Regions from separate parts of the Cupriavidus sp. NPDC089707 genome, predicted to be linked through region 1. Evidence: predicted binding sites of a transcription regulator. Region 1 holds the regulator's gene; each other region holds the start of a gene.
The links. Region 1 encodes FNR, which switches genes on or off when oxygen is low (the NO sensors DNR and NnrR bind a similar motif). Its sites were predicted from a motif close to TTGATNNNNATCAA; they were not measured.

Region 1 (9,882 bases):
CTGTTCTGCGGTTATGCCTGCCCGCAAACGGTCTACACCGAAATCTTCATGTGGATCGAGCGGCGGATCGAAGGCGACCGGATCGCGCGCATCCGCCTGGACGGCGATCCCTGGAGCCTGCGCAAGCTGCGCATCAAGGCCACGAAGCATTTCCTGTGGGTGCTGATCGCGCTGTGGACAGGCTTCACCTTTATCGGCTACTTCGCGCCGATCCGTGAACTGGGCGGCGAGCTGGCGAGCCTGTCGCTGGGCCCGTGGCAGACGTTCTGGATGCTGTTCTATGCATTTGCCACCTGGGGCAACGCGGGCTTCATGCGCGAGCAGGTGTGCAAATACATGTGCCCGTATGCGCGTTTCCAGAGCGTGATGGTCGACCGCGACACCTACGTCGTGACCTACGACATCGGCCGGGGCGAGCCGCGCGGCAGCCGTTCGCGCAAGACCGACCATCACCAGGCGGGCCTGGGCGACTGCGTCAACTGCAGCATCTGCGTGCAGGTGTGCCCAACCGGCATCGATATCCGCGATGGCCTGCAGTATGAATGCATCGGCTGCGGCGCGTGCATCGACGCTTGCAACCAGGTCATGGACAAGATGTCCTATCCGCGCGGCCTGATCCGGTACACCTCGGAAAATGCAATGCGCAAGGCGCTGTCGGCGACGGCGTCGCGCAAGCGCTTGCTGCGCCCGCGTGTCATCATCTATTCCGTGATCTGGGTCGCGCTGCTTGCTGGCTTCGTGGCTTCAATCGCGCTGCGCACTCCGCTGAAGGTGGACATCATCCGCGACCGTGGCGCGCTGGGTCGAGAGGTCGAAGGCCGCTGGATCGAGAACGTCTATCGCCTGCAGTTGATCAACACGACAGAAGGGCCGATGCACATCAGCGTGCGAGCCGACAGCGACGAACTGAAGAACCTGACGGTCGAGTACGACAAGCAAGCCGAGTCGCTGGCACCAACGTCGAACCGGCTGTTGCCGATCCGCATACGCTTGCCGATCGAGGACGCGGCGCAGGGCACGCACAAGATCAGCGTGACGGTGACCAGCGAGGCAACGGAGCGGGGCAGCGCCGAGATCCGGCAAAGCACCAGTTTTATCGTGCCGCGCGACCTGTGACGCCAGGCGCTCGGTGCAGAACTCAAGGGGGCATGATGAATCAGCAAGGCAATCCGTGGTGGAAAGAGCCGTGGCCGTGGCTGTTGATGAGCGGCCCGCTGGTCGCGATGGTGGCGTGCGGTGTCACTATCTGGCTTGCGTCGTCGCACCCTGACTTGCCGGTGCAGGGTGCAACGCGCCATGGACTGGTGGTCGAGAAGGCCGGGGTAGCGCAGCCTCAGCCCAGTGCAGCGAGGCAGCCATGAGGTTGCGCTGGCTGATGTGGGTCTTGTGGCCGGGGTTCCTGATGGCGGGCTTTGCCACCGCGACAGTGTTCTCGGTCGTGGATCCCGGTGACCTGAAGTTCTTTGGGCATCCGATCGAGGCGTCGCGCGAATCGATCTATACGATGAGCTTCCTGCTGGCGTGGATCTTCTGCGCACTGTCCAGCGGGTTGACGCTGTACACGATGCCGACGCGGCTCAGTGATACCGACGAGTTGGAGTGAATTGCGATGCCTGCGCCGCCCCGCGCGGCGCAGGCGCAACGCGGCGGGGCGGGGGGAAGGTTCAGCAGCTACGGCTGTAGAGTTGCTTGATGCCGGCGAGATCCACCAGCTTGACGTGGCGCTGGCGAATCTGGATCAGGCCGGCTTCAGCGAAACGCGAGAACAGGCGACTGACGGTTTCCAGTTTCAGGCCAAGGTAGCTGCCGATTTCCTCGCGGCTCATGCGCATCACGAATTCGGTCGACGAGTAGCCGCGCGCCGACAGGCGTTCAGACAGGTTGATCAGGAACGCGGCCAAACGTTCTTCGGCGCGCATCGAGCCGAGTGTCACCAGCATGAGCTGGTCGTGCGTGATTTCCTTGCCCATCAGCCGCAGGAACTGATGCTGCAGCGAAGGCAGGTCTGCAGACAGCGTCTGCAGGTCGCCAAGGCGGACTACGCAGACTTCGGTATCTTCCAGCGCGGTCGCATCCGAGGCATGCTGCATCTCACCGAGGCCGTCGAGGCCGACGATTTCGCCAGGCAGGTGGAAACCGGTAATCTGTGAACGGCCGTCTTCGGTCGTGACATGCGTCTTCAGTGTGCCGAAGCGAATGGCATAAACCGCGGTGAGGGGGTCGCCCATGCGATACAAGGTCTCACCCTTATGGACCCGGATGCGTTCCTGCACCAGCGTGTCCATCTTGGTGAGGTCCTGCTGGGACATGCCAACCGGAAGGCACAGTTGCCCCATCGCGCATGTGGAGCAACGGGGCGACATTTCGGTGATTGGAATGGAGGTGAGCAATTGGAACCTGCAAGAGTGGATGCGAGGGCGCGACCACGACATTTTACCGTGCGATGTGATGAGGCAGGGAGTCAGATTTGCCATTTGGTGTGCTAATTAGCGTCTTTATGCTGGCATTGCTTGGCGGCGTGCACTGCGCAGCAATGTGTGGCGGCATTGCGCTGGCAGTCGAACAGCCACGTGGCGGCATCGTGGCCATGACTTTCGTGCGCAGCCGTGCCGCCTGGGCCGGCGAGTTGCTGGCAATGCACCTGGGCAGGATTTCGACTTATATGCTGCTTGGCGCGCTGCTTGGCGCGATCGGCGCCGGCGCATGGAAGCAGGATTACCTGCCGGTGCAGCGCTGGCTGTTCAGCGCCGGCAGTGCCATGCTGCTGTGGTCGGGCTGGCGCCTGCTGCGCGGCAATGCCTTCACCGTGGCGTGGCTGGAGCGGCTGGCGGTGCGGGTGGGCAGCGGCGTGGCGCGGCAGCTTGGGCGGCTGGGCGGCGGCATGCCCACGTTCGTGCGTGCGCATGGAGGGCTTGCCAGGCGCTACGGCGTTGGCCTGGCCTGGGGGCTGGTGCCATGTGGCATGGTCTACGGGGCGCTGACGCTGGCGCTGCTCGCCGGCAATGCCGGTTCCGGTGCGCTGGTGATGGGCGTGTTCGGGGTCGGCACGCTGCCCAACCTGCTGGTGCTGTCAGGGCTGTCCGGTTACCTGCGCAACCTGTCGCGGCGGCGCGCGGTTCGCGTTGGCGCGGGCGTGGCGGTCATGGCGTTCGGGGCTCTCGGCCTGGCGCGCGCGGCGTTGCTGCCACATTCGCTGGCCGAGCAGGGTTTCTGTCTGGTCTTTTGAGGCGCATGGGTCGCGCGGCGCGACCGATGATGGTTGCGGGCGAGGGCGGGAATGCCATACAATCGCCAGCATTGCGGTATCGCGCGGTGTTTTGTAAGCAGCGGCGAGCCGTGCCAGCGACCTTCCTACCAGAAGGTGCGCCCACGGCGGCGGGAAGTGTTGGTAGTTCGATGCCCGCCCGTCCCTGCGGTCCATCCGGTTCAAAAGATCTGGTTCAAAAGCCCGGCTGGCACTGCGGTGTTGGAGATGCCGGCCTTGCTCCCGATACCCGTTTTTCTTGCGTCCGAGGCGTTCAGTTCGCCAACAGTGGCGTCCGTTGTGCGGACGCGCCACGCAAGAGGTTCGCTGACCGACCCATGGCGGCATGCGAACGATCTCCTGCCGGAGTGACCCGGCAACTCGATGCAAAGAAAGGGAAGTGCACGGCTTGGATGCAGCAGGCATTCGGGTGAGCTGCGCAATGAGATGGCGATGGCATTGGCGTCGCTGTATCCAAAATCTCCGGTGCCCCGGATCCGTCCGGGAGCAGGTGCAAAGACAGGCTGCACACCATCAACATGAATACCCAAGAGGCGAAGATCGTCCTCGAGACGGCGCTGATCTGCGCGCAGGAGCCTTTGCGCGTCAATGATCTGCGACGGTTGTTCGCCGACGACGTCGGCGCGGATACCGTCCGCGTGCTGCTGGAGGAATTGCGCCAGGACTGGCGCCCGCGCGGCGTGGAGCTGGTGTCGCTGGCAAGCGGCTGGCGCTTCCAGAGCCGCCCCGAGATGCGCGAATACCTCGATCGCCTGAATCCGGAAAAGCCGCCGAAATACTCGCGCGCCGTGATGGAGACGCTGGCGATCATCGCTTATCGCCAGCCGGTGACGCGCGGCGATATCGAGGAAATCCGCGGCGTAACGGTCAGCACGGAAGTCATCAAGAAGCTGGAAGACCGCAGCTGGATCGAGGTGATCGGCCACCGCGACGTGCCGGGCCGGCCAGCCCTGTATGCCACCACCAAGGCCTTCCTGGACGATCTCGGGCTGCGCACGCTGGACGAGTTGCCGCCGCTCGAGGATGCCCAGGCGCAAGCGCAGGCAACGCTGCTGGACCAGCAGGCCATCGATTTCGAGGCGCTGGCGGCAAGCAAGCCCGGTAGTGCCGATGAGGAGGCGTTTGCCGAGCCTGCACAAGCCGAGGCATCCGACCCCGGCGAGGCCGTCGCAGCCACGGACGCTGGCCAGGCGTCCACAGACGGCGAAATTGCCAACGGATTCGACCTGCAGCCGCGCCAGCATGGGGCGGAGGCACTGGGCGGAAAAGTCGAACCAACCGAACCTGCCAATCCTGCCGATTCCGATCCGGACGGGGCGCGGGGTGACCTGCCGGAAGACGGCGCCTTGCCGCACCCGAGCGAGCACGACGAGCGCGTGCCGAACTGAACAACATGCAACATCCGATAGTGAATACCTTGTCTGATTCCGTTGAGCAAGACGCCCGCCACGCGGGCGCACCCGCCGACTCCGGCGCCGCAGAACCCGGATCGGGCAGCGAAGCCGCGCCCCGCCGCAAGGGGCTGCGCCGCGGGCTGAGGAACCTGGTGGCGTCGCGCCGCCAGGCCGCGCAGGATCGCGATACCGACCGTGCCGAAGGCGCCGAGGCCGGTACGCCTGGCGACGCCGCGGAAGCGGCGGCGGTCGGCGGGCGCGGTGCCCAGCGTGGCCGCGGCAAGCGCAAGCCCGCTCAGGGCGAGGGCGGCCAGGCGACGCAGGCTCCGGTCGACAAGGCGCACAAGGCTGAAAGGGTCGAGAAAACCGAAAAAGCCGAGAAGGCGGACAAGGGTGAGCAGGCGGGCCGCAAGCGCAAGCCGAACCCGCGCGGCGGCAAGCCCGCCACGCCGGCCGAGGGGCTGGGCGCTGCCGGCCGGCAGCCGCAGGGCCGCCGCAAGGAGGGAGCCAAGCCGCAGGGTCAGCGCAAGGGCCAGGGCGGTGTCGACAAGGCCACGTCCGGCAGCGAGGACCTGTTCCGCTTCGTGATTTCCGAGCAGTACGACAAGGAAGACACGGTGATTCCGCGCACCAAGGCCAAGCCGGTGCGTGAGCTGTCGGCCGAGGACGACGCCCCGAAGCTGCACAAGGTGCTGGCTGAGGGCGGCCTGGGCTCGCGTCGCGAAATGGAAGAGCTGATCCTGCAGGGCCGGGTCTCGGTCAACGGCCTGCCGGCGCATATCGGCCAGCGCATCCTGCCGACCGACCAGGTGCGCGTCAACGGCAAGCTGATCCACCGCAAGGTGTCGACCAAGCCGCCGCGCGTGCTGCTGTACCACAAGCCGGCCGGCGAAATCGTCAGCCAGTCGGACCCCGAAGGCCGTCCGACCGTGTTCGACAGCCTGCCGCGCATCAAGACCGGCAAGTGGGTCGCCGTTGGCCGGCTGGACTTCAACACTGAAGGCCTGCTGATCTTCACCACCTCGGGCGATATCGCCAACCGCTTCATGCATCCGCGCTACGGCGTCGAGCGCGAATACGCGGTGCGCACGCTGGGCGAACTGGCCGAAGCCGACCGCCAGCGCCTGCTGCACGGCATCAAGCTGGACGACGGCGAGGCCAACTTCCTGCGCATCGCGGATGGCGGCGGCGAGGGCGTCAACCAGTGGTACCACGTGGCGCTGACCGAAGGCCGCAACCGCGAAGTGCGGCGCATGTTCGAGGCGGTCGGCCTGACCGTGTCGAGGCTGATCCGCACGCGCTATGGCCAGTTCCTGCTGCCCCGCGGCCTCAAGCGAGGCCGCTGGCAGGAGGTCGAGCCCAATGACGTCAAGGCGCTGATGACCGCGGTCGGCCTGAAGGTGCCGGGAAAGGGCGAGCAATCTGGCAAGGGCGCGACCAAGGTCGGCGGGCGCAAGCAGCGCACCGAAGCGGCGATTGCGGGCATGCCGATGCACACGGGCATGGATGGTCTGCCGCGCTATGAACAGGGCGGAGCACGGGGTGGCAGCCGCGGTGGCCAGCCGGATCCGATGAAGACGTCGATGGGCTACATCAGCCACGGCCCCACGCTGCTGACCTCGCACGCCGCCAACCTTGGCGGTGGTCGCGGCACCGGCGCGCGCCAGGCGCGTGGTGGCGGCGGCGGCGGCGGACTGGGCGGGCAAGGCAAGCCGCAGCGTCGTGGCGGCGGTGAGCCGAATGGCAATGTCATGCCGAAGGCGGCGAAGCCAGGCGGAAACCGCACCCCGCGCGGCGGTGGCGGTGGCGGTGGCGGTGGCGGCAATCGCGGAGGTGGTCGCGGGGGCAGTCGCGGCGGGAATCGCTGAGTGCCTGATGCCGCGCATGGCGGGGTGAAGACCCGCCATGCGCGGCGCGTCATCTGCGAGAATGTCTGGCTTTTGCCTTTTCGACATAATCCGCGTATAATTCAAGTCTATTCAAAAAGCCATCCTCGCCGAGGGTGGGCGAATGATGGGCATTGCGCCCATTTTTTTTTGGTTCGCCCGAATTCGGTCCCGCGCCCCGGCGCGGGCGGGATGGCGGACAGGCAGCACTGCAGCAAGGTCGTCCCGGACGGCAGCGGCGGGTTTGCCTGCCACGGTGTTGATGGCCATTACTCGGGATAACAGTGCATCTGGCAGATTTGATCGAAACCACCCTTAACGGCATGGGGTATGAGCTGGTTGAGCTCGAGCGTGCCCCGGCCGGATTGTTGCGTGTCTATATCGATCAGCCTGAAACCGGCATTGCCATCGAGGATTGTGAAAAGGTGAGCCGCCAGCTCACCCACGTGTTCACGGTCGAGAATGTCGACTACGAACGCCTCGAGGTCTCGTCGCCCGGACTGGACCGGCCGCTGAAGAAGCTGGCCGACTATGTCCGCTTTGCCGGCGCCGAGGCGCGCGTGACGCTGCGCCTGCCGGTCAACGGGCAGAAGAACTTCACGGGCATCCTGCGCGAACCGACCGGCGAGGCGGGCGCGGAGAAGGTTGGCCTGGAGTTCGAGGGCAAGGATGGCCCGGCACTGCTGGAATTTGCCGTATCCGATGTCGACAAGGCGCGCCTGGTGCCGGTATTCGACTTCAAAGGAAATCAAAGAAAAGGGAACAAGCAATGAGCCGCGAAGTTCTGTTGCTCGTCGATGCGCTTGCGCGTGAGAAGAACGTCGACAAGGATGTGGTATTCGGTGCCCTGGAGGCGGCGCTCGCCTCGGCCACCAAGAAGCGTTTCGAAGAAGACGTGGATATCCGGGTCGCGATCGATCGCGAGTCGGGCGAGCATGAAACCTTCCGCCGCTGGCTGGTCGTTCCCGACGAACAGGGCCTGCAGGAGCCGGACAAGCAGATCCTGCTGTTCGAAGCCCGCGATGAGAACCCCAGCCTTGAGCTTGGCGACTACATCGAGCAGCAAATCGAGTCGGTCGAGTTCGGCCGTATCGGCGCGCAGGCGGCCAAGCAGGTGATCCTGCAGCGCATCCGCGATGCCGAGCGCGAGCAGATCCTGAACGACTACCTCGATCGCGGCGAGAAGATCATGACCGGCACGGTCAAGCGCGCCGACAAGAAGGGCCTGATCGTGGAATCCGGCCGCGTGGAAGCGCTGCTGGCCCGCGACCAGATCATCCCGAAGGAAAACCTGCGCACCGGCGACCGTGTGCGCGCCTATATCCTGAACGTGGACCGCGCCGCGCGCGGCCCGCAGATCGAGTTGTCGCGCACCGCCCCTGACTTCCTGATCAAGCTCTTCGAAAACGAAGTGCCTGAAATGGAACAGGGTCTGCTGGAAATCAAGGCCGCCGCGCGTGATCCGGGCGTGCGTGCCAAGATCGCGGTGGTGGCGCATGACAAGCGCATCGACCCGATCGGCACCTGCGTGGGCGTGCGTGGTACGCGCGTGACCGCAGTGCGCAACGAGATCGGCGGCGAGGCCGTGGATATCGTGCTGTGGTCGGAAGACCCGGCGCAGTTTGTGATCGGCGCGCTGGCACCTGCGCAAGTGCAGTCGATCGTGGTCGATGAAGAGAAGCACAGCATGGACGTGGTGGTCGACGAGGAAAACCTCGCCGTCGCCATCGGCCGCAGTGGCCAGAACGTACGCCTGGCGTCCGAACTGACCGGCTGGCAGATCAACATCATGACGCAAGAGGAATCGGCGCAGAAGCAGGCCGAAGAGAGCGATGTCGTGCGCAAGTTGTTCATGTCCAAGCTGGACGTGGATGAGGAAGTTGCCGACATCCTGATCGAGGAAGGCTTCTCCACGCTGGAAGAAGTGGCTTATGTCCCCATCAGTGAAATGATGGAGATCGAGGCCTTTGACGAAGACACCGTCAACGAGCTGCGCAATCGCGCGCGTGATGCGCTCCTGACGATGGAACTGGCCCGGGAAGAAAAGGTGGAAGAGGTGTCGCAGGATCTGCGCTCGCTCGACGGCCTCAACCCGGAACTGATCGGCAAGCTGGCCGAAGGCGATATCCATACGCGTGACGACCTGGCCGAATTGGCCGTGGACGAGCTGGTCGAGATGACCGGTGTCAGCGAGGAAGAAGCCAAGTCGCTGATCATGAAAGCACGGGAACATTGGTTCAACTGAGGGACACGGCCGGGCTGGCCTACAACTGGCCCGGGCGCGCTTTCCACAAACGATTTGTCCCGACGAAGACACCAAGCATTGAAAGGGTTTGAATGGCAAGCACAACAGTTGCCCAACTGGCCGCAGAACTGAGTCGCAGCGCAGCTGCCCTGCTGGAACAATTGCAGGCGGCTGGGGTGGGCAAAGCGACGCCAGAAGACATCATCACGGAATCGGATAAGACCAGTCTGCTGGACTATCTGAAGCGCTCGCACGGCCAGGCCGACGACAGCGCCCGCAAGAAGATTACGCTGACCAAGCGCGAGACCTCGGAGATCCGCCAGTCGGATGGCACCGGCAAGACTCGCACCGTCCAGGTTGAAGTGCGCAAAAAGCGCGTGCTGATCAAGCGCGACGAGGCCCAGCCTGGAGTCCACGCGGACGCCGCCGAAGGGCATGCAGCGGCCGCGGCCGAGGCTGCCGAACAGGCACGCCGCGACGAGGAAGAACGCCATCAGGCCGAACTGCTGGCGCGCCGGGAAGCCGAAGCCAAGGCCGCCCGCGAGGCAGCCGAGCGCGAGGAAGCCGAGCGCCGCGCCCAGCAGGAAGCCCTGGAAGCGGAGCAGCGCCGTCAGGCCGAACTCGCCGCCAAGAAGGTGGAGGAAGAGGCTGCCGCGTCGCGCGCCGTGACCGAGGCCAACGAAGACTCCTCGCGCAAGAAGGCTGAGGACGAGAAGGCTCGCGTCGCCGCTGAACGCGCCGAGGCGCAGAAGGCTGCGGACGAGGCCAAGGCCGCTGCCGACAAGGCCCGCGCCGAGCAGGAAGTCGCTGCGCGCAAGCGCCGCGAGGCTGCCGAAGCCGAGGCTCGTGCGATCCAGCAGATGCTGAACGCACCTCCGCGCGTGCTGAAGGCGCCGTCCGAGCGCAAGGCTGAAGAAAAGAAGGCCGAGCAGACCGGTACGCTGCACAAACCGGTGAAGCCGGCCGGTGCGACCACGGAAGCGAAGAAGGACGACAAGAAGCCGGCCACCACGACCACGACCACGGCAACCGCCGACAAGAAGGGCAAGGTCGTGAAGGCAGGCTGGCAGGACGACAGCAGCCGCAAGAAGG
Region 2 (9,882 bases), on a different contig from region 1:
GTCATGCGCTCGGACAGGTCGGTCAAGGCGTTGCCGATGTCGATCTGGCTCGCAACGATGTTGAAGGCGCGCCCGTCCAGCGCCAGTGCCTTGGTGAGGCCAGTAACGGCGTGCTTGCTGGCGGTGTACGGCGCCGTGCAGGGACGCGGCGTATGCGCCGAGATGGAGCCGTTGTTGATGATGCGCCCGCCCTGCGGCGATTGACTGCGCATGAGTCCGAAGGCCGCCCGCGCACAGAGATAGACGCCGGTGACGTTGGTGTTGATGACGTTGAACCAGTTGTCCAGCGGCAGCTCGTCCATCGGCACGGCCGGTGCATTGACACCCGCGTTATTGAAAAGCAGGTCCAGTCGCCCGAACTCGCGTTCGATCGCGTCAAACAAGGCCTGCACGCGTTCAGGGTCAGTCACGTCGGCAGGCATGGCCACCGCGGTCTGCCCGCGCGCGGCAGCTTCGGCGGCCAGCGCTTGCAAGGGAGCGGGGCGACGGCCGGCCAGCACGACCGTCCAGCCGTCGTTGAGCAAGCTAATCGCGGTAAGGCGGCCAACACCGCTACCAGCACCCGTAACAAGGGCAATCTTTCGGGAAGCGTTCAAGGACGGTCTCCTGCAATGAGGTTGGAACGAAGATCAGGTATGAGGGGGCCTTGCGCCATCAGCGGGTGACAGTCACTGAGAATTCGCCAATGCCGGCCACGCTGGCGCTGACGACGTCACCGGGATGCAAAGGCCCCACGCCTGCTGGCGTGCCGGTAAAGATGAGATCGCCAGCCATCAGCATCACGGAGCGCGACAGCATGGCAACGAGTTCGTGAACCGGCCACAGCAGCCCGGACAGGTCGGCATGCTGCCGTTCGACGCCGTTGACCTTCAGCGCTATCGCCCCTTCCCGGAGATGCCCGCAGTTGGCCGCGGGCACGATCGGGCTACAGGGCGCCGAGTGGTCAAAGGCCTTGGCTGGTTCCCAGGGTCCGCCCACGCGTTTGGCCTGCTGCTGCAGGTCGCGGCGCGTCAGGTCGAGCCCGACGGCATAGCCCCAGATATGGCGGTCCTCGGCCTGCGCCGGCTCGATGTCGCGGCCGCCACGCCCGATGGCGACCACCAGTTCGACTTCGTGGCAAAAGTCTCCCGTTCCCGGCGGATAGGGCAGCCGGTCCTGGGCGGGCACCACGGCGGTGGCGGGCTTCATGAACCATGCGGGCATTTCCCGTGGCGCGGGTTCGTCAGGAGACCACCGGTAGTTGCGCCCGATGCAGAAGACCCTCGCGACGGGAAACCGCGCCGCGCGGCCGCAGACGGGCAGGGCGGGCGTGGCCACGGGTGGGAAAACGAAATCGGTCATGTTGGGTGTCCGTGACTGAACCCGCGCTCAGGTGGTCAGGCTCATGGCGGGACGGCTGCCGGCCAGCGCCTGGGCGACGCTGTCGAGCACCATCTGCGCCATGGCGGTACGGGTTTCCCAGGTGGCGCTGGCGCGGTGGGCCTGCAGCGTCGTGCGGTCGGACTGGCGTAGCGCCAGGGGAACGCGAGGCTCGTCCACGAATACGTCCAGCGCGGCGCCCGCGATGCGGCCCGCGGCGATGGCTTCGGCGAGATCGACCTCGTTGACCAGTCGGCCACGTGCCACGTTGACGAGAAAACCGCGGGGGCCGAGCGCATCCAGCACGGCGGCGTCGACGATGCCTTCGGCCTTGTCGGCAGCCGCGCACAGCACCAGCGCATCGCTGTCGTGCGCAAGCTGGCGCAGATCTGCCACAAACTCATGCGGCATGTCGTCCATGCGGTGCAGGTCGGTATAGCGGATGGGACAGCCAAAGGCGGTGGCCCGCGTCGCGACCGCGCGGCCGACTCGCCCCATGCCCACGATGCCGACGCGCATGCCGCTGAATCGCCGGGCAAGCGGGATGGCGCTGGGCTGGGGGTGCAGCTCCCATTGGCCGTCGCGCACAAAGCGGTCGCCGGCGCAGATGTTGCGGCAGGCTGCGATCAGCAAGCCGATGGCCAGGTCTGCCACGTCTTCGGTCAGCGCGCCCAGGGTGGCGGTGACGGGCAGGCCGCGTTCACGGCAGTAGGCCAGATCCACCGCATCCGTCCCGACGCCATTGACGGCGACCACTTTCAGGGCGGGCAACTGTTCCAGCATCGCCCGGGAGATCCCGGTGTGCCCACCGGTAATGACGGCCTCGATGGCGGCGCCATGCTCCCGCAGCCAGGCGTCCTGGTCCGCGATCTCGAAGAGTTTGTGAACCTGATAGCGGGTGGCGAGTTCGTCATTGGCCGCCGGGATCAGGATGGGATTGAGTTGCAGGATCTGTGGCTTCATGTCCGGATGCAGTCAGGTGGTTAAAGGTTGACTGCATGGTGGAATAAGTTGATTTGATAGGCAATCTTGATATATAAAATCAATATAAAATTGTCTCAACCACAAATTATCATGGGATCCTGGATATCGATGGGGGAGGCGTGCAAGCGCCTTGGCGTTCGGCCGCAGACGATCTATGCCTATGTCAGCCGCGGCAAGCTGGAAGTCACTTCAGACCCCACGGACACACGCCGCAGCCTGTACCGCGCCGAAGATGTGGCAAACCTGGCCAGGCGCAAGCAGGCCGGACGCAAGTTTGAGACGCTCGCAACCAATACGTTGTTTGGCGCGGAGCCCAGCATCCCCACTGCGCTCTCCACGTTTGTGCGGGAGCGGCTGTACTACCGCGGCCAGGACGCGGTGATGCTGGCTGGCTCGGCGAGCCTGGAAGACGTGGCGCGTTTGCTCTGGAATGCCGACCAGCCCGTCGACTTCTCATCGACCGCCCGCTGCGGCAAGCCGGGGCGTGTTGCGGCGTTCAGGGCCTTGGCCGAGTTGGCCGCCACGGGCCACTCCACCCATGGGCGCATGACCCGAGTCTTGCATTACGAATGCCAGAGCCTGGTGGGTCTGTTGGCCAACAGCTTTGGCGCGCATGCGGGACAACAGCCTTTGCACTTGCGTTTTGCGCAAGGGTGGAAGCAATCCCCGCACGTGGCGGATCTCCTGCGGACCGCAATGGTGCTTCTGGTCGACCACGAGCTGACAAGCTCGGCCTTTGCCGCGCGCATTGCCGCGTCCACTGGAGCATCCCTGCCGGCCTGCCTCCTGTCCGGCCTGACCACACTGTCCGGTCCGCTGCATGGCGACGCCTCGGGCCGCGTGAAGGCGCTATTCAATGAACTGGACCGACAGGGCGAGGATCAGGTGATCGCCCACCACCTGTCCGCTGGCTTACCGTTGGCTGGCTTCGGGCATCATCTCTATCCCGAAGGCGATCCGCGCGCGGCTGCGCTGCTGGCCCTGTTCGATCCGCCCGAAGTCATCGCCCGTTTTATCGAGAAGGCGACTCGCCTGACCGGCTTGCAACCCAATATCGATGTCGCCCTGGCGGCCTTGGTTACCCACTGCGGGCTGCCTGACGACGCAGCGTTTGGCATGTTCGCCACGGCACGGAGCATCGGACTGTTGGCGCATAGCCTGGAGCAACTAGGTGTTGGGCAAGTGATACGTCCGAGAGGGCGTTATGTCGGGAAAGCGCCCGAAAAAGCGGCCGAGGGCTGACTCGTGGCAGGGCCTCGCTACGCGCCACCGGCGCATGCGCGGCATGTTGTGCAGTACAACAACTCAACTTGCGCGTAGCACCTAGCCGTGTTCGATGCTGTCGGCAAGCGCGAGCAACAAGGCCGCGCCATCGCCGCGCCAGGCGCTGCCGTGCATGCAGGCCAGCGTTGTCGGCTGCAATGCAGCGAGGCGTTCCAGCATTGCGCGGGCGTTCTTGGTGTGCGAGAAGTAGTCCATCTTGCGACGAAACGCCTCGCTCGGATCGAGGATGTCACCCTCGGTCAGCGGCGGGGGATGCGAGCCGCCTTGGGTAAACAGGTCCCCACAGAGCAGCGTTGCCGACGTGGTCTCCATGAGGAACCCGCACTCCCATGCATGCGGTAGATGCGGTGTATCCAGCCAGCGCACGCTGTGCTGTCCGAGCGAGATCGTCTCGCCATCATCCAGCGCGCGCGGCGGCCGGTCGGCATAGTCACTAACCGAGACCATGGCCGCGATCTGGCCGCACAGTGGCTCCGCACGCGGCGCGGCCGCGAGAAACTCATTGAGCGCTCCGCACTCGTCAGCCTCGAAATGCGAGAAACCAACATAGCGCAATCGATCGACTGGCATGATCCGCTCGACTGCTTCCCTGACAACCGGAAACAACCTGCGCAGACCACTATGAAATAGCAGCGGCTCGTCGTCGTCGATCAGGTACTGGTTGAAAGAGAATCCGCCCCCGCCAGGGATCTCGAGCGGAGTGGAGATGCGATAGATGCGGTCGGCAATCTCGTCGATTCTTGTACCGTTCGGAAGGGATATGGTCGCCATGGCGCGCTCCTTCTTGGGCAACTGACGTGGTCCGAGCTCGGCCAACTCGTCGGTGTACGTTCGACGATTGTCTACCATCCAGGTGCAGCGTCAAGGGAAGGGTCAATGTACGTTTTCTCCAAACAGGGGATCCGGGCCATCCGGAACGGTGCCCGCGACTTCCGCCCAATCCGCTTCGGTCAGCCGTTGCGCGGCACGCGGCATGACCTGTTTTTCCTCAGTGGAAAGATGATTGCGATAGTAGGCAAGGTACATGGCGGCGGCGGCTTCGAGGCCCGTCCGCGACGTGATGACGTCGCTTTCTGCTTCACGAAGCCGGCTGAGCAGTTCCTCGCCCACCGCGGCAATGACGCGATGCTCTTGCAGAAGCCGACTGACCACAATCTGCATATCCGGGGATCGCTCAACAAGCAGGGCGTATGCAACATCCTCGCGAGGGTGGTGAACGCAATCGCCATAGTTGCGCATGTAATCGATGATCGTACCCATCAAGCCGTAGTCTGGCGGCTCTTCCCGGTAAAAGGCGTTGACCTGCTCTTCCAGCAGGTCAAGCAGGCCGGCGAAATTGATATGGTCGGAATGCCAGACGGCAAGCTGGTTGGCCATGGCGCCCTCGGGGGAAAACTGGTCACGGAAACCGTTGCGTCCAAATTCATCGGAACTGCAACATTTAAGTAACAATAGTCTTCCCTCACAGCGTGGGGCTGATCCAGGTCAAAAAGACGTCTGTTCTGGCCCGCGTGCTACCAGACGAGCACTGGAGCCGAGGATCGCCATCGCTTAGTTTCTTCTTTCGGCCGGTGCGCAAGCGCAAAGTGGCCGTATGTCGAAAGTCGCACAATTGCGGTTTCAAGTGCGAAGTGCAACACCCCGCAAGTTATTGAACAGGAAGCCGGTCCGAGGGATTAGCCAGGACCTGAGCGAGGACTTGCAATGGGTTGTGCCAGTTCAGGGTTTTGCGAGGCCGGGCGTTGAGACTGTCGGCGATGGCATCAAGGTCTTTTTGAGAGTGGACGGATAGGTCGGTGCCCTTGGGTAAGTACTGGCGCAGCAGACCGTTGGTGTTCTCGCAGGAGCCGCGCTGCCAGGGGCTGTGCGGGTCGCAGAAGTACACGCGCACGCCGGTGGCAGCGCTGAGTTCGGCGTGCCGAGCCATCTCGCGGCCCTGGTCGTAGGTCAGCGTCTGGCGCAGCGGCGCGACCAGGGATTGCAGCTTGGCGGTGAAGCCCGCCAAGGCCGAAGCAGCAGTAGCGTTTGGCATCTTGACCAGCAGTACGGCGCGGCTCATGCGCTCGACCAGCACGCCCACGGCCGATTGGTTGCCCGCGCCCTTGATGAGGTCGCCCTCCCAGTGCCCGGGCATGAGCCGGTCGTTGACCTCGGGCGGGCGCACATGGATGCTGACCATGTCGGGAATCTGGCCGCGCCGGTCAGTGCCACGCGAGCGCGGTAGGCGCTTGGCGCGGCCCTGGCGCAGGCAGGCGATAAGCTGGCGGCGCAGTTCACCTCGCGGATAGGCGTAAATGACGTTGTAGATGGTTTCGTGGGACACGTGGCGGTCGCCGTCGTCAGGGAAGGCGCGTTTGAGCGTAGCGGAGATTTCCTCTGGCGACCACTTCTGGTCGAGGAAGTGGCGCACCACGCCCCACAGCACACTGTCGGGAGCAAGCTTGGGGGCTGGACGACTGGCTTGGCGGCGTTGCGCACGGCAGGCTTGCGCGGTCATCGCGCCATAGCCGCCATGCGCGGCGGCGTTACGGCGAAGCTCACGCATCAAGGTCGAAGGCGCGCGGCCAAGCCTGCGGGCCATGGCCCGCAGACTGACGTTCTCGGCCTTCCAAATCTCGATGCGCATGCGTTCTTCGGGTTGTAGTTGTTGGTACTTCGTTCTTGTCATTCACTGCACCTTACCGGATGGCAAGGTGTTGCACTTCAGATTTGAGGCCGCCCTCGGCGGCATAGCGCAGTGGAAGCGCGCGGGTCTTATTCTCCCCCGAGGCCGGTGGTTCGATTCCACCTGCCGCAACCCCATTACTTGCTTCGCCGGCTTTTATGACCAGGGAAGAGGAGGGCAGCGAGCAATAGACCTCCGACGGTCAGAATAAGAATGTCCTGCATGCTTTTCGCCTCCCAAAGATGCAAATCGAGCGGGTCAATCTAGTCGCTCCCTCGTCGTGGTGCTATCGGTCTTTGTCCGACAAGCTTTCGTGGGAAGGCCCAAGACCCATGTTCACACTGCCACGAATGACTCTGTCCAAATGAAACAGATGTAATCGATTGTTAGCGCTGCGCCGCGCATCCACGTTTGGCACCAGACGCATCCCAGCGCTTTGGTACGATCCCGCTCTTTCCGCCAAACGTCCCGCCACCGTGAATCGCCGCCCTGTATTGTTGTTTCGAGCGTATTGCGCGCGGTGGCTCATCCGTATCCGACCGTTGGTCGTTGCCGGCGTCACGGCGGCAGGACGCGTCTTCAAGGGCGCGCTGGGACGCATGCGGCGGCCGACGCGGCGCGGCGTCATGCTGACCCTCGCCGCGGTGCCCCTGCTGTTCCTGCTGTACGTGCTAGCGCTCGTGCCGTTTACACCTGGTATCGACGATATTCGGAAGGCTCGCATCGACCGCCCGGCGATCATCGTGTCGGTGGACGGCAGAGTGCTCGACGAATTCAAACCGGTCAATCGCGAGTGGGTATCGCTCAGGCAGATCTCGCCGTACATGCTGGATGCATTGATCGCAACCGAGGACCACCGCTTCTACGAGCATCACGGCATTGACTGGCTGCGCATGGCGGCGGCTGCGCTGCATACGTTCTCCGGCGAACGGCAGGGCGGCTCGACGATCACGCAGCAACTCGCGCGCAACCTGTATCCCGACAAAGTCGGCCGCGCCCCGACCTTGGCACGCAAGATCAGGGAAGCGATCACGGCGCTCAAGATCGAAGCCGTGTACAGCAAGGACCAGATCCTTGAGACGTACCTGAACAATGTGCCGTTCCTGTACAACGCCTACGGCGTGGAAATGGCGGCGCGCACCTACTTCGGCAAATCGGCCCATCAGCTCGATATTCTCGAAAGCGCGACGCTGGTCGGCATGCTGAAGGCCAACAGCACTTACAACCCTGTTCTCAATCCGGCGCGCGCCATGCAGCGGCGGAACACGGTGCTAGGGCAGATGAACAAGCACGGGAAGCTCAGGCCCAATGCTTACATCTGGTTGAGCCGACAGCCCCTCAGGGTCAATTTCGAGGTGCAAGCCGCGCCGCGAAGCGCCGCGCCGCATTTTTCAGTGCAACTGCGCAAGTGGCTGATCGCATGGGCCGGGCGCAACGGCTACAACATCTACGCCGACGGGCTTGTCGTGCGCACGACCATAGATTTTCGCCTGCAGGCAATGGCGTTGCAGGCGGTGAACTGGCAGGCGAGCCAGCTGCAATGGATCGCGAACGGGGCATGGAACGAACGCCGGGGCTGTCAGCCAGGCAACGACCTGTTCCGGACATTTATGCGGCAAACGCCCGAATATCGCGCCGCACGCGATGCTGGCCAATCGGATCAGACGGCGCTCAGGAACCTCGGCCGGAACCTGACGTTCGTCCGTGACCTCTGCCGAAGCAAGACGCAGGTCCAGGCGGGTTTTATCGCGATCGATCCGCGCAACGGCGATATCAGGGCATGGGTCGGTAGTCGCGATTTCACAGACGCACCGTTCGATCACGTGCAGCAGGCCCGGCGTCAGCCGGGTTCGACGTTCAAGCCGTTCGTCTACGGGGCGGCGTTCGCAGACGGCGCTCGGCCGGGCGACACGATCGTAGACCGCAGCGTTGCCATTCCACTGAAAGGGCAGGCCATCTGGCGGCCCACCGACGCGGAGCCGTCTACCGGCCGGCGATGACGCTGCGCGACGCGCTGGTGTATTCGCGCAACCGCGTTACCGCTCAGCTCATGCAAAAGACACGCCCCGAAAAAGTCGCACGCCTTGCGCGCGCGATGGGCGTGCGCGAGAGTGCGCTTGAACCGGTGCCGTCGCTAGCGCTCGGCACGAGCCCGGTCACACTCAAGGAAATGGTCTCGGCTTACAGCACGATTGCAAACCGCGGCGCCTATGTCGAGCCGCGCATGGTCACCCGCATCGAGGATCACGAGGGCAAGGTCCTCGCCGAATTCGGGAGCGCATCGCCGAAACAGGCACTGCCCTCAGCTGCGGCGCAAACGCTCGTCGATGTGATGCGCGACGTCGTGGTCCGAGGCACCGGGGCGGACATCCGGACGCGCTTCGGAATTCGCGCCGACGTGGCGGGCAAGACGGGCACGACGCAGGCCAATGCCGATGGCTGGTTCATCCTGATGCATCCCCAACTGGTCGCGGGCGCGTGGGCGGGATTTGATGATGGACGTGTGACGCTCGGCGACTACTGGGGGCAGGGCGCGCGTAGCGCCCTGCCGATGGTAGGCGCGTTCTACGATATGGCGCTGCGGGCACGGGTTGTCGACCCGGAGGCGCGGTTCAGCCCTGAGGCCCGGACGCCTCGTGAAGCCCAGGCGCGGCAGCATCGGCACTTCCTGTTCTGGTAGTACTGACCACCGCCAGCGCCTGGTGCGCGTCCGCGAAGCAGGGTGACCCTGACCGCGGCGCACGTGTAGTTTTCAGCCAGCCAACTCCCGGTGCAACGCCACGTATTCCTGCGCGAGCTTATGGCGCGGATCCAGGTGAATCATGGGAGTAGCGTGCTGGTGCGATTCCCGAATCTTTACCGAGGAAGACAGCCGCGACGCAAGGACCGGCAGCCCCTCGCTGATCAGTTCTTCGACCAGCTTTATCGGCAAGCTGGCGCGCGGCTGGAACTGGTTGATGACGATGCCCTCGACCTGCAGCGCGTCGTTGTGGTCTTGCTGGATTTCCTTCACGTTATCGAGCAGCGTGTACAGGGCACGGCGCGAGAAGTCATCGCAGTCGAACGGGATCAGGCAGCGCTCCACGGCAATCAGCGCAGAGCGCGTATAGAAATTCAGGGCTGGCGGTGTGTCGATGTAAATGGCGTCGTAGACCGACTCCAGTTCCAGCAGGGAGACCGCGCCAAAACAGGGGCAGACGACCGGACCGCCACGGGAGGAGGGCGGCCATGCGTATCAGCATGCAACTCGTAGTGCACGATGAGGGAGACGAACCAGCGAACCAGCCACCATCACCGAAATAGCGCAGTTCGAGAGAGACGGCCTTGATGTGGGCTCGCTGGGCCTGCATCTGGAGGAGGCGAAATCATTGCTGGGTCGGCTGCAGCGCACGATGGTCGCGGCACAGGTTGCCGAGGCAGTTGCCCGGACCAGCGTTTGTCCCACGTGCGGTGCGCAGTTGGCTTGCAAGGGCCACGGCGCCAGGTCACCACGCTCGGTCGCCGGCTGGAAGCCGAACAGGCCACCGACGCCCGGCAGCAGGCGGACGTGGCCGCGAGCGTCCGCTCGCCCGAGATCCCCGAGCCCAGTC
Region 3 (9,882 bases), on a different contig from region 1:
AGCGTTGCGCGATGGCCGCATGCGAGCGGATCACCGCCGCGGTATCGGCCGAGCCGGTGAACGACACCACGTCGAATGGCTGCAGCTGATCCAGCAATCCCGCCGAACTGCCGCAGATGACGGACAGCGCGCCCGCCGGCAGCACGCCGGCCTCGATCACGTTGCGCACCATGCGCTGGGTCAGCCAGGCCGTGGCGGTGGCGGGTTTGACGATGACCGGCACGCCCGCCAGCAGCGCAGGGGCAGCCTTCTCCCACAGTCCCCAGCTCGGGAAGTTGAAGGCATTGATGAACAGCGCCACGCCGCGCGTCGGCACCAGCACATGCTGCGACTGGAACAGCGGGTCCTTGCCCAGCCGCGCGGCCTCGCCGTCGAGGAGGTAGCGGCGATCGCCGAGCGAATCGCCCAGCTTCGCATACGTGCCGAGCGTAAAGATGCCGCCATCGATATCGACGGCAGAGTCATTTTTCACGGTGCCGCTGTTCGCGGTCGCGATTTCGTAATAGGCATCGCGGTTGGCCTGCAGCACCTTGACGATTTCACCAAGCAGCGCGGCACGCTGGCGATAGGTGAGCGCGCGCAGCGCGGCGCCGCCCTGTTCGCGCGCGAAGGCAAAGCCGGCGGCGAGGTCCATGCCGGTCGCATCGACACGCACGAGTTCATCGCCCAGTACGGGATCGAACAGCGGCGTGCCGGCACCGCTGCCGGCCTGCCACTTGCCGCCGAGGTAGTTGGAAAGCAGTTCGGTCATGGCAGTCCTCAGCGGGTGAAGTCGATGCGGCCTTCCGGCAGCAGGTAGAGCACCAGCGCGCGGCCGTTGCTGACGGTGGGCCGGTGCGCGCTGCCCGGCGGGCAGACCAGCCAGCCGGCAGGGCGGCCATCGAATTGCGCGTCGCCATCCAGCGGCATGATCAGGTCGATCTCGCCGTTGGGATGCGTATGGTGCGGACCGGCAATGTCCTGCATGTCGACCACGTCGACCGAAAAGCCGTGCAGGTCGACGGCGGGCTTGAGGATGCGGCCGTAACGGATGCCGCCGCCTTCGCGGTCGCACAGCCAGCCTTCGGCCACGCCAGCCTGGCAGCTTGCCTTCAGTTGTTGGTAGGTGGGGCCGCCGGGGCCATGCTCGGCATTGAGCCAGGCGTCCAGTGCGGCATCGAGCGGCCGGCCGGCAAGTTGGGCGGTAAGTTGCGCAATCTGCTCGCGGAACTGCATTGGGGACAGGGTGGGGGACATCCAGGGGCTCCGTCTGATTCAGCCATTGCTATCGAAGGCTTCATGCATTATTGTGCATGTATGAAAAATAGGACCACCGGGAAATCATGTCAAGCACTATATTGCATGAATCTGGGTTAACCCGGGATGAGCGCCTGCAAGATGATTCAGGCGTGGCCGCCGCCAACGGCGCGGAAAAGAACCCCTTCCTGGTGGCGCTGGGCGAGCGCGTGCGCGACCTGCGCGCACGCCGTGGCCTGACCCGCAAGGCCGCGGCGCAGGCCGCCGGGGTATCGGAGCGGCACCTGGCCAACCTGGAATATGGCAGCGGCAACGCCTCGATCCTGGTGCTGCAGCACATTGCCGACGCGCTGCAGTGTTCGCTGGCCGGGCTGCTGGGCGACGTCACCACGTCGTCGCCGGAATGGGTCCTGCTGCGCGAGCTGCTGGAGCACCGCGACGAAGCCTCGCTGCGGCGCGTGCGCATTGCCGTGGGCGAGATGCTCGGCACCGGCGGCGAGAATGCCGCGCAGGCGGCGCGCAGCCCGCGCGTGGCGCTGATCGGCCTGCGCGGCGCCGGCAAGACCACGCTGGGCGGCATGCTGGCGGAGGACCTGGATTTCCCGTTCGTCGAGCTGAGCCGGGAAATCGAGAAGTTCGCCGGCTGCAGCATTGCCGAGATCCAGGGCCTGTACGGCATGAATGCGTATCGCCGCTACGAGCGCCGGGCAGTGGAAGAGGCTATCCAGATCTATCCCGAAGCCGTCATTGCCACGCCTGGCGGCCTGGTGTCCGACCCCGCCACCTTCAACCTGCTGCTGGCCCATTGCACCACGGTCTGGTTGCAGGCCGATGCTGAAGACCATATGGAGCGGGTGCGCGCCCAGGGCGACTTCCGCCCGATGGCGGCCAGCAAGGAGGCGATGGAAGACCTGCGCCATATCCTGGCCGGCCGCGCCGCCTTCTATTCCAAGGCGGAGTTCTCGCTGAATACCAGTGCGCAGCCGCTGGAGCCAACCTTCGCGGCGCTGCGCGAGCTGGTGCGCACGGCGCTGCAGATGCAAGGCTGAGCCGGCCTGATCCGAGTCTCCCGCCTGCGGCGGCACTCCGGTGCCGCCGTTTTCATTTGCCAGATGGCGCCAAAGGCGCCGCATGAACTGGAAAGGCGATGGGATCGCCGCATCCTCAAAAATCTGCACAATAATGCTTGATACAAATCTGTTTTATGAACTATAGTTCGTTTCAGCAGATTCCAGCTCATGCACTATGGTGCAGTTCCATCGAGGAGACACCGCCGTGACCACCGCCCCCCGCGTCGAATACCAGACCACCCCCGCCCAGTACAAGCACCTGAAGCTGAAGTTCGAAGGCCCTGTCGCCACGCTGGCGGTGGATATCGACGAGAACGCCGGCCTGCGTCCCGGCTACAAGCTCAAGCTGAACAGCTACGATCTCGGCGTCGATATCGAGCTGAACGATGCGCTCAACCGCATTCGCTTCGAACACCCGGAAGTGCGTACCGTGGTCGTCACCAGCGGCAAGGACAAGGTGTTCTGCTCGGGCGCCAATATCTTCATGCTCGGCGTCAGCAGCCACGCGTGGAAGGTCAACTTCTGCAAGTTCACCAACGAGACCCGCAATGGCATCGAGGACTCTTCGCAGCACAGCGGCCTGAAGTTCCTGGCCGCGGTCAACGGCGCCTGCGCCGGCGGCGGCTATGAACTGGCGCTGGCCTGCGACGAGATCCTGCTGGTAGACGACCGCTCATCCGCGGTGAGCCTGCCGGAAGTGCCGCTGCTGGGCGTGCTGCCGGGCACAGGCGGCCTGACCCGCGTGACCGACAAGCGCCATGTGCGCCATGACCTGGCCGACATCTTCTGCACCACCACCGAAGGCGTGCGCGGCCAGCGCGCCAAGGACTGGCGCCTGGTCGACGATATCGCCAAGCCGGCCGTGTTCGCGCAGAAGGTGCAGGAGCGCGCGCTGGCGCTGGCCGCGCAGAGCGACCGGCCGGCCGATGCACAGGGCGTGGCGCTCGCGCCGATCGAGCGGACCCTCGAAGCGGATGCGCTGCGCTACACGCATGTGACGGTGGAAATCGACCGTGCTGGCCGCACCGCTACCTTCACGGTGAAGGCGCCGACGGGCACGCAGCCGCAGAACATGGAAGATATCGTGCAAGCCGGCGCCAACTGGTACCCGCTGCAACTGGCGCGCGAACTGGAGGACGCGATCCTGTCGATGCGCACCAACGAGCTGGATATCGGCACCTGGCTGATCAAGACCAGCGGCGACGCCGCCGCGGTGCTGGCCACCGATGCTACGCTGCTGGCGCACAAGGACCACTGGTTAGTGCGCGAGACCATCGGCCTGCTGCGCCGCACGCTGAGCCGACTGGACGTGTCCTCGCGCAGCCTGTTCGCGCTGATCGAGCCGGACTCCTGCTTTGCCGGCACCTTCCTGGAACTGGCGCTGGCGTGCGACCGCAGCTACCACCTGGCGCTGCCCGACGACGAGGCGCGCGCGCCGAAGATCACCGTGGCGGAAGTCAACTTCGGCCTGTACCCGATGGCCACCGGCCAGAGCCGCCTGGGCCGCCGCTTCTACGACGAGCAGCCCGCGCTGGATGCGGTGCGCGCCAGGGCAGGCCAACCGCTCGATGCCGATGCCGCCTATGCGCTGGGCCTGGTCACCGCCAACCCGGACGATATCGACTGGACCGACGAAGTCCGCATCGCGCTGGAAGAACGCGTGGCGATGTCGCCCGACGCGCTCACCGGCATGGAAGCCAACCTGCGCTTCAACGGCCAGGAAAACATGTTCACCCGCATTTTCGGCCGCCTGACCGCGTGGCAGAACTGGATCTTCCAGCGCCCCAACGCCGTCGGCGACAAGGGTGCGCTCAAGGTCTACGGCAAGGGCGACAAGGCCGCCTTCGACTGGAACCGCGTCTGATCCGCCACCACGTCAAACGACAACCGAATTGTCCCCCGAAGGAGACCACCATGTCCGGCATCAACTACAGCGACAAGATCCCCAACAACGTCAACCTGAGCGAAGACCGCACCCTGCAGCGCGCGCTCGAGCAGTGGCAGCCCAACTACCTGAGCTGGTGGAACGACATGGGCCCGGAAGGCTCGCACACCCATGACATCTACCTGCGCACCGCGATCAGCGTCGATCCGCAGGGCTGGGCCCACTTCGGCCACGTCAAGATGCCGGACTACCGCTGGGGCATCTTCCTGAACCCGGCCGAGGCCAACCGCAAGATCCACTTCGGCGACCACAAGGGCGAGGACGCGTGGCAGGACATTCCCGGGGAATATCGCGCCAACCTGCGCCGCATCATCGTGACCCAGGGCGATACCGAGCCGGCATCGGTGGAGCAGCAGCGCCACCTGGGCCTGACCGCGCCCAGCATGTACGACCTGCGCAACCTGTTTCAGGTGAACGTGGAAGAGGGCCGCCACCTGTGGGCGATGGTGTACCTGCTGCACAAGTACTTCGGCCGCGACGGCCGCGAAGAAGGCGAGGCGCTGCTGGAGCGCCGCAGCGGCCAGGAGGACAATCCCCGCATCCTGCAGGCGTTCAACGAGCAGACGCCGGACTGGTTGTCGTTCTTCATGTTCACCTACTTCACCGACCGCGACGGCAAGTTCCAGCTGTGCGCGCTGGCGGAAAGCGCCTTCGATCCGCTGGCACGCACCACCAGGTTCATGCTGACCGAGGAGGCGCACCACATGTTCGTGGGCGAGTCCGGCGTGTCGCGCGTGATCCAGCGCACCTGCCAGGTGATGAACGAACTGAAGACCGAAGATCCGGCGAAGCTGCGCGCGGCCGGCGTGATCGACCTGCCGACCCTGCAGCGCTACCTGAACTTCCACTACAGCGTCACCATCGACCTGTTCGGCGCCGATGAGTCGAGCAACGCCGCCACCTTCTACAGCACCGGCCTGAAGGGCCGCTATGAAGAAGGCAAGCGCATGGACGACCACGTGCTCAAGGGCCAGACCTACCGCATCCTGCAGGCGCAGAACGGCCAGCTGACCGAGAAGGAAGTGCCGATGCTCAACGCGCTCAACGAAGTGCTGCGCGACGACTACATCAAGGACAGCATGGGCGGCGTCGAGCGCTGGAACAAGGTCATCGAGAAGGCCGGCATCCCGTTCCGCCTGAAGGTGCCGCACAAGGCCTTCCACCGCAATATCGGCGCACTGGCCGGCGTGAAGGTATCGCCCGACGGCCGCGTAGTCTCTGACGCCGAATGGCGCGACTTCCGCGACCAGTGGCTGCCCACCGAAGGCGACCGCGCCTTCGTCGCCAGCCTGATGGGCCGCGTGGTCGAGCCGGGCAAGTTCGCCAACTGGATCGCGCCCCCGGTCATGGGCATCAACCGCCAGCCGGTGGATTTCGAGTACGTGCGGTTTAACTGATCGTCTGCCTGTCGAACGCTGCCGGTTTGCTCCCCTCTCCCGCTTGCGGGAGAGGGGCCGGGGGAGAGGGCAGGCGGTGGCCGGCATACCGGCGAGTTGCACTTCATTGAAGCTCCGGCCCTCTCCCCCACCCCTCTCCCACTGCGCGGGAGAGGGGAGCGTCCGCGACGGGCCTCGGCAAGCTCAAGCGCAGTGCCCGCGAAGCACTCTGATTCTGGAGACCGCCATGGACATGGCAGAAATTCAAGTCATCAAGCAGCACCTGATCGATCCCGAGATCTGCATCCGCTGCAACACCTGCGAAGCCACCTGCCCGGTTGGCGCGATCACGCACGACTCACGCAACTACGTGGTCGATGCCGACAAGTGCAACCTGTGCATGGCCTGCATTTCCCCGTGTCCGACCGGCTCGATCGACAACTGGCGCGACATGCCGAAACTGCGCGCCTACAGCGTTGAAGAGCAACTGACCTGGGACACGCTGCCAGAAGAACTCTCGCCCGCGCAGCTGGCCGACCTGGCGCCCGGCGCCGGGACGCAGACCGCCGCGCCGGAGATTCCAGCCACGTCACCGCTCGCCGGCACCGGCGAAGAGACCTTCAACAGCGCGCGCTACGGCGCCACCGTGCCGCCCTGGTCCGCCGCGCATGCCTACACCAACGTCTATGGCGCCAAGTCCGCGCACAAGACCATCACCGCCACGGTGACCGGCAATGTGCGCGTGACCGATGTCGGACGTGAATACGACACGCACCACATCGTGCTGGACTTCGGCACGACGCCATTCCCGGTGCTCGAAGGCCAGTCGATCGGCATCGTGCCGCCGGGCACCGACACCAGCGGCCGCCCGCACCACGCGCGCCAGTACTCCATCGCCAGCGCGCGCAACGGCGAGCGGCCGGGCTACAACAACCTGTCGCTGACGATCAAGCGCGTGCTGCAGGACCACGACGGCAATCCCGTGCGTGGCGTTGGCTCGAACTACATGTGCGACCTGAAGGTTGGCGACAAGGTGGAAGTCATCGGACCGTTTGGCGCCAGCTTCCTGATGCCCAACCACCCGCGCTCGAATATCGTGATGATCTGCACGGGCACCGGCAGCGCACCGATGCGGGCAATGACGGAATGGCGCCGGCGGCTGCGCAAGGCCGGCAAGTTCGATGGCGGCAAGCTGATGCTGTTCTTCGGCGCGCGCAGCAAGGAAGAGCTGCCGTACTTCGGGCCGCTGCAGAACCTGCCGAAGGATTTCATCGACATCAACCTGGCGTTTTCGCGCACGCCGGGGCAGCCCAAGCGGTACGTGCAGGACCTGATGCGCGAGCGCGCGGCGGACCTGGCGGCGCTGCTGGCTTCACCGGATACGTACTTCTATGTCTGCGGGCTGAAGAGCATGGAGGAGGGCGTGGTGCTGGCGTTGCGGGACGTGGCGCAGCAGGCGGGACTGAATTGGGAGACGCTGGCGGAAGGGTTGAAGCGAGACGGGCGGCTGCATTTGGAGACGTATTAAACGCGATGCTGCAATCAGTGCCATCGCCGCTGGCACAGGCTCCCCTCGCCCGCGCGCGGGAGAGGGGTGGGGGAGAGGGCCGGAATCTCCACGAAGTGGCGCGGCATCGTGCTTGACGTACGCCGGCCCTCTCCCCCGGCCCCTCTCCCGCTAGCGGGAGAGGGGAGCAAACAGGCGCGAGGCGAAACGCTCAGCCATGCGCAAACCGCCTGCGCAACACCTTCCCCGCATCCACCAATTTCCCCTCCGCCACCTCCACCGTGCGCTGCAGGTAATCCTCGCTCGCCGCCAACAGCGCACCATACATCGCGCTGCACATCTTCCGCGCCGTGCGCCCGGGCCAGTCCTGCGGCAGTAGCGCTTCCGGCAGGTTGGGATCGCGCAGCAGCACGCGCCGGTATTCATGTACCAGCAGTGTCCGGACGAAATAGGCATCGGCCGGCGGTAGTTTCGCCGCTTCTTCCGCCAGCGGTGAAAAGCGCCGCAGCAGCGCCTGCCACGCGTCCGCCACATCGCCCAGCTTGAAGGTTTGGTGCATCAGTGCCTGCAACGGCCGGATCGAGAACGCTTCCAGGCTGCTTGCCTCCATCACCGCCACGTACTCCTGCGCACGCGCTGCGCCGATGATCTCGCGCAGCGACCCAAGGTCCGCATTGGGATGCGCCATCACCCCCGGCGCGATCGCGCCGAAGCCCTCCCACAGCAATTCCCGCTTCAGCTTCTGCCGCACCGTGGCGCGTACGTCACCGCGCACCATCACGAGGGTCCAGCGGCCATCCCATTCCTGCGCTTCGCCCGCATAGATGCGCTTGCCTGCATGCAGCACGCGTTGCAGGCCGGCTTCAGACAGCCCGTAGTAGCTGCGCCGTCCGATCCTGGTGGTGCTCAGCCAATCGTCGGCAGTCAGCCGGAACGTGGCCGTGCGAACCAGCCGGTCATTGATGCCGAACGGTGCCGCGAGGCGGATCAGGCTCCCCAGCCACACCGCCTGTGGCCGCGGCGCCACCACGTCGCCGTACAGCGTCACCAGCAGGGAGTTGGCGCCCAGCTTGAGCCCGCGCGCCAGCCGGGTAATGCGCGCAGAGGGCAGTTCTGCGTCGCGGGAAGTCGCCATCGCGGTCCTCAAAGTGATACACAAACGTTGATTGCTTGAATCAAATTGTATCACTACCATCCATTGCAACTGACGAGCTTGATGCAGATCAAGCCCTAACAAAAGCGGAGCAGGCATGTACGCACAGCTGGTGGAGACAGGAGCAACAAGGCTCCGCGCGATGGAAGAGATGGACCCGCAGGAGCGCGCGTTCCAGTCCCGCGTGGATGACGGCATCAAGATCGAGGCCAAGGACTGGATGCCCGAGGCTTACCGCAAGACCCTGGTCCGCCAGATCTCGCAGCACGCGCACTCGGAAATCGTCGGGCAGTTGCCGGAAGGCAACTGGGTCACCCGCGCGCCCACGCTGGAGCGCAAGGCGGTATTGCTGGCCAAGATCCAGGATGAAGCCGGCCACGGCCTGTACCTGTACAGCGCCGCCGAAACGCTGGGCGTATCGCGCGACCAGATGCTGGGCGACCTGCATTCGGGCAAGGCCAAGTATTCCAGCATCTTCAACTACCCCACGCTGTCCTGGGCCGATATCGGCATGATCGGCTGGCTGGTCGACGGCTCGGCCATCATCAACCAGGTGCCGCTGTGCCGCTGCTCGTACGGTCCGTATGCGCGCGCCATGGTGCGCGTGTGCAAGGAAGAGTCGTTCCACCAGCGCCAGGGCTACGACATCCTGCTGAAGCTGTGCAACGGCACGCCCGGGCAGAAGCAGATGGCGCAGGACGCGCTCAACCGCTGGTGGTGGCCCGCGCTGATGATGTTCGGCCCATCCGACGGCGATTCGCCCAACAGCGCGCAGTCGATGCAATGGCGCATCAAGCTGTTCTCCAACGACGAGCTGCGTCAGAAGATGGTCGACCAGACCGTGCCGCAGGCCGAGTACCTGGGCCTGACCATTCCCGATCCCGAACTGAAGTGGAACGAGGAACGCGGCCACTATGACTTCGGCGAGATCGACTGGTCCGAGTTCTACAACGTGATTCAGGGCAACGGCCCGTGCAACCGCGACCGCCTGCGCACTCGCGTGAAGGCCTGGGATGACGGCGCGTGGTTCCGCGACGCACTGGTCGCCCACGCCCAAAAGCAAGACCCGCAGGCGCAGCAAGCCGCCGCCTGATCCCCGCGGCGCGGCGCGCCGCCCCCACATCGAATCGCTTTACACAGGAGGTTGCCATGAAAGAGTGGCCGCTTTGGGAGATCTTTATCCGCAGCCAGCACGGCCTGGCCCACAAGCACGTGGGCAGCCTGCACGCGCCGGACGGCGAAATGGCGATCAACAACGCTCGCGATGTCTACACGCGCCGTAATGAGGGCGTCAGCGTGTGGGTGGTCAGGGCCTGCGACGTGATGGCCAGCAGCCCTGGCGACAAGGGTCCGCTGTTCGAGCCCGCCAACAGCAAGGTCTACCGCCACCCGACGTTCTTCCCGATGCCGGAAGCCGTCAAGCACATCTGAGGCGGCGCGGATCATGGACAACCACAAGCTCGCTCATCTTCACGAGGCCTTGCTGCGCCTGGGCGATTCCACGCTGGTGCTCGGCCAGCGCCTGTCGGAATGGTGTGGCCGCGGCCCTGCGCTGGAAGAGGACATCGCGCTGACCAACGTCGCGCTCGACCTGG

Region 2: ACIP1U_RS15045 (hemerythrin domain-containing protein) is a predicted target of FNR. The motif match lies at 5,103-5,116, and genes of this name have one in related genera.
Region 3: paaA (1,2-phenylacetyl-CoA epoxidase subunit PaaA) is a predicted target of FNR. The motif match lies at 8,348-8,361, and genes of this name have one in related genera.

Annotation. Positions count from the first base shown of each region.
Region 1 is NZ_JBIVHB010000003.1:271,384-281,265, reverse strand. It holds gene ccoG (cytochrome c oxidase accessory protein CcoG) at 1-1,116, shown strand, start outside; gene ACIP1U_RS07625 (hypothetical protein) at 1,152-1,361, shown strand; gene ACIP1U_RS07620 (hypothetical protein) at 1,358-1,603, shown strand; gene fnr (fumarate/nitrate reduction transcriptional regulator Fnr) at 1,665-2,390, opposite strand; gene ACIP1U_RS07610 (sulfite exporter TauE/SafE family protein) at 2,468-3,226, shown strand; gene scpB (SMC-Scp complex subunit ScpB) at 3,784-4,653, shown strand; gene rluB (23S rRNA pseudouridine(2605) synthase RluB) at 4,659-6,527, shown strand; gene rimP (ribosome maturation factor RimP) at 6,830-7,318, shown strand; gene nusA (transcription termination factor NusA) at 7,315-8,790, shown strand; gene infB (translation initiation factor IF-2) at 8,883-9,882, shown strand, end outside.
Region 2 is NZ_JBIVHB010000008.1:63,011-72,892, reverse strand. It holds gene ACIP1U_RS15070 (SDR family oxidoreductase) at 1-596, opposite strand, end outside; gene ACIP1U_RS15065 (fumarylacetoacetate hydrolase family protein) at 655-1,341, opposite strand; gene ACIP1U_RS15060 (2-hydroxyacid dehydrogenase) at 1,369-2,322, opposite strand; gene ACIP1U_RS15055 (citrate/2-methylcitrate synthase) at 2,434-3,585, shown strand; gene ACIP1U_RS15050 (MBL fold metallo-hydrolase) at 3,667-4,398, opposite strand; gene ACIP1U_RS15045 (hemerythrin domain-containing protein) at 4,501-5,004, opposite strand; gene ACIP1U_RS15040 (IS30 family transposase) at 5,276-6,295, opposite strand; tRNA gene ACIP1U_RS15035 (tRNA-OTHER) at 6,350-6,424, shown strand; partial or broken gene ACIP1U_RS15030 (transglycosylase domain-containing protein) at 6,769-8,972, shown strand; partial or broken gene ACIP1U_RS15025 (ParA family protein) at 9,045-9,467, opposite strand; partial or broken gene ACIP1U_RS15020 (ISKra4 family transposase) at 9,521-9,882, shown strand, end outside.
Region 3 is NZ_JBIVHB010000009.1:202,150-212,031, forward strand. It holds gene ACIP1U_RS17090 (3,4-dehydroadipyl-CoA semialdehyde dehydrogenase) at 1-751, opposite strand, end outside; gene ACIP1U_RS17095 (DUF4863 family protein) at 760-1,236, opposite strand; gene ACIP1U_RS17100 (helix-turn-helix transcriptional regulator) at 1,323-2,285, shown strand; gene boxC (2,3-epoxybenzoyl-CoA dihydrolase) at 2,512-4,170, shown strand; gene boxB (benzoyl-CoA 2,3-epoxidase subunit BoxB) at 4,221-5,648, shown strand; gene boxA (benzoyl-CoA 2,3-epoxidase subunit BoxA) at 5,875-7,155, shown strand; gene paaX (phenylacetic acid degradation operon negative regulatory protein PaaX) at 7,346-8,269, opposite strand; gene paaA (1,2-phenylacetyl-CoA epoxidase subunit PaaA) at 8,385-9,380, shown strand; gene paaB (1,2-phenylacetyl-CoA epoxidase subunit PaaB) at 9,437-9,718, shown strand; gene paaC (1,2-phenylacetyl-CoA epoxidase subunit PaaC) at 9,732-9,882, shown strand, end outside.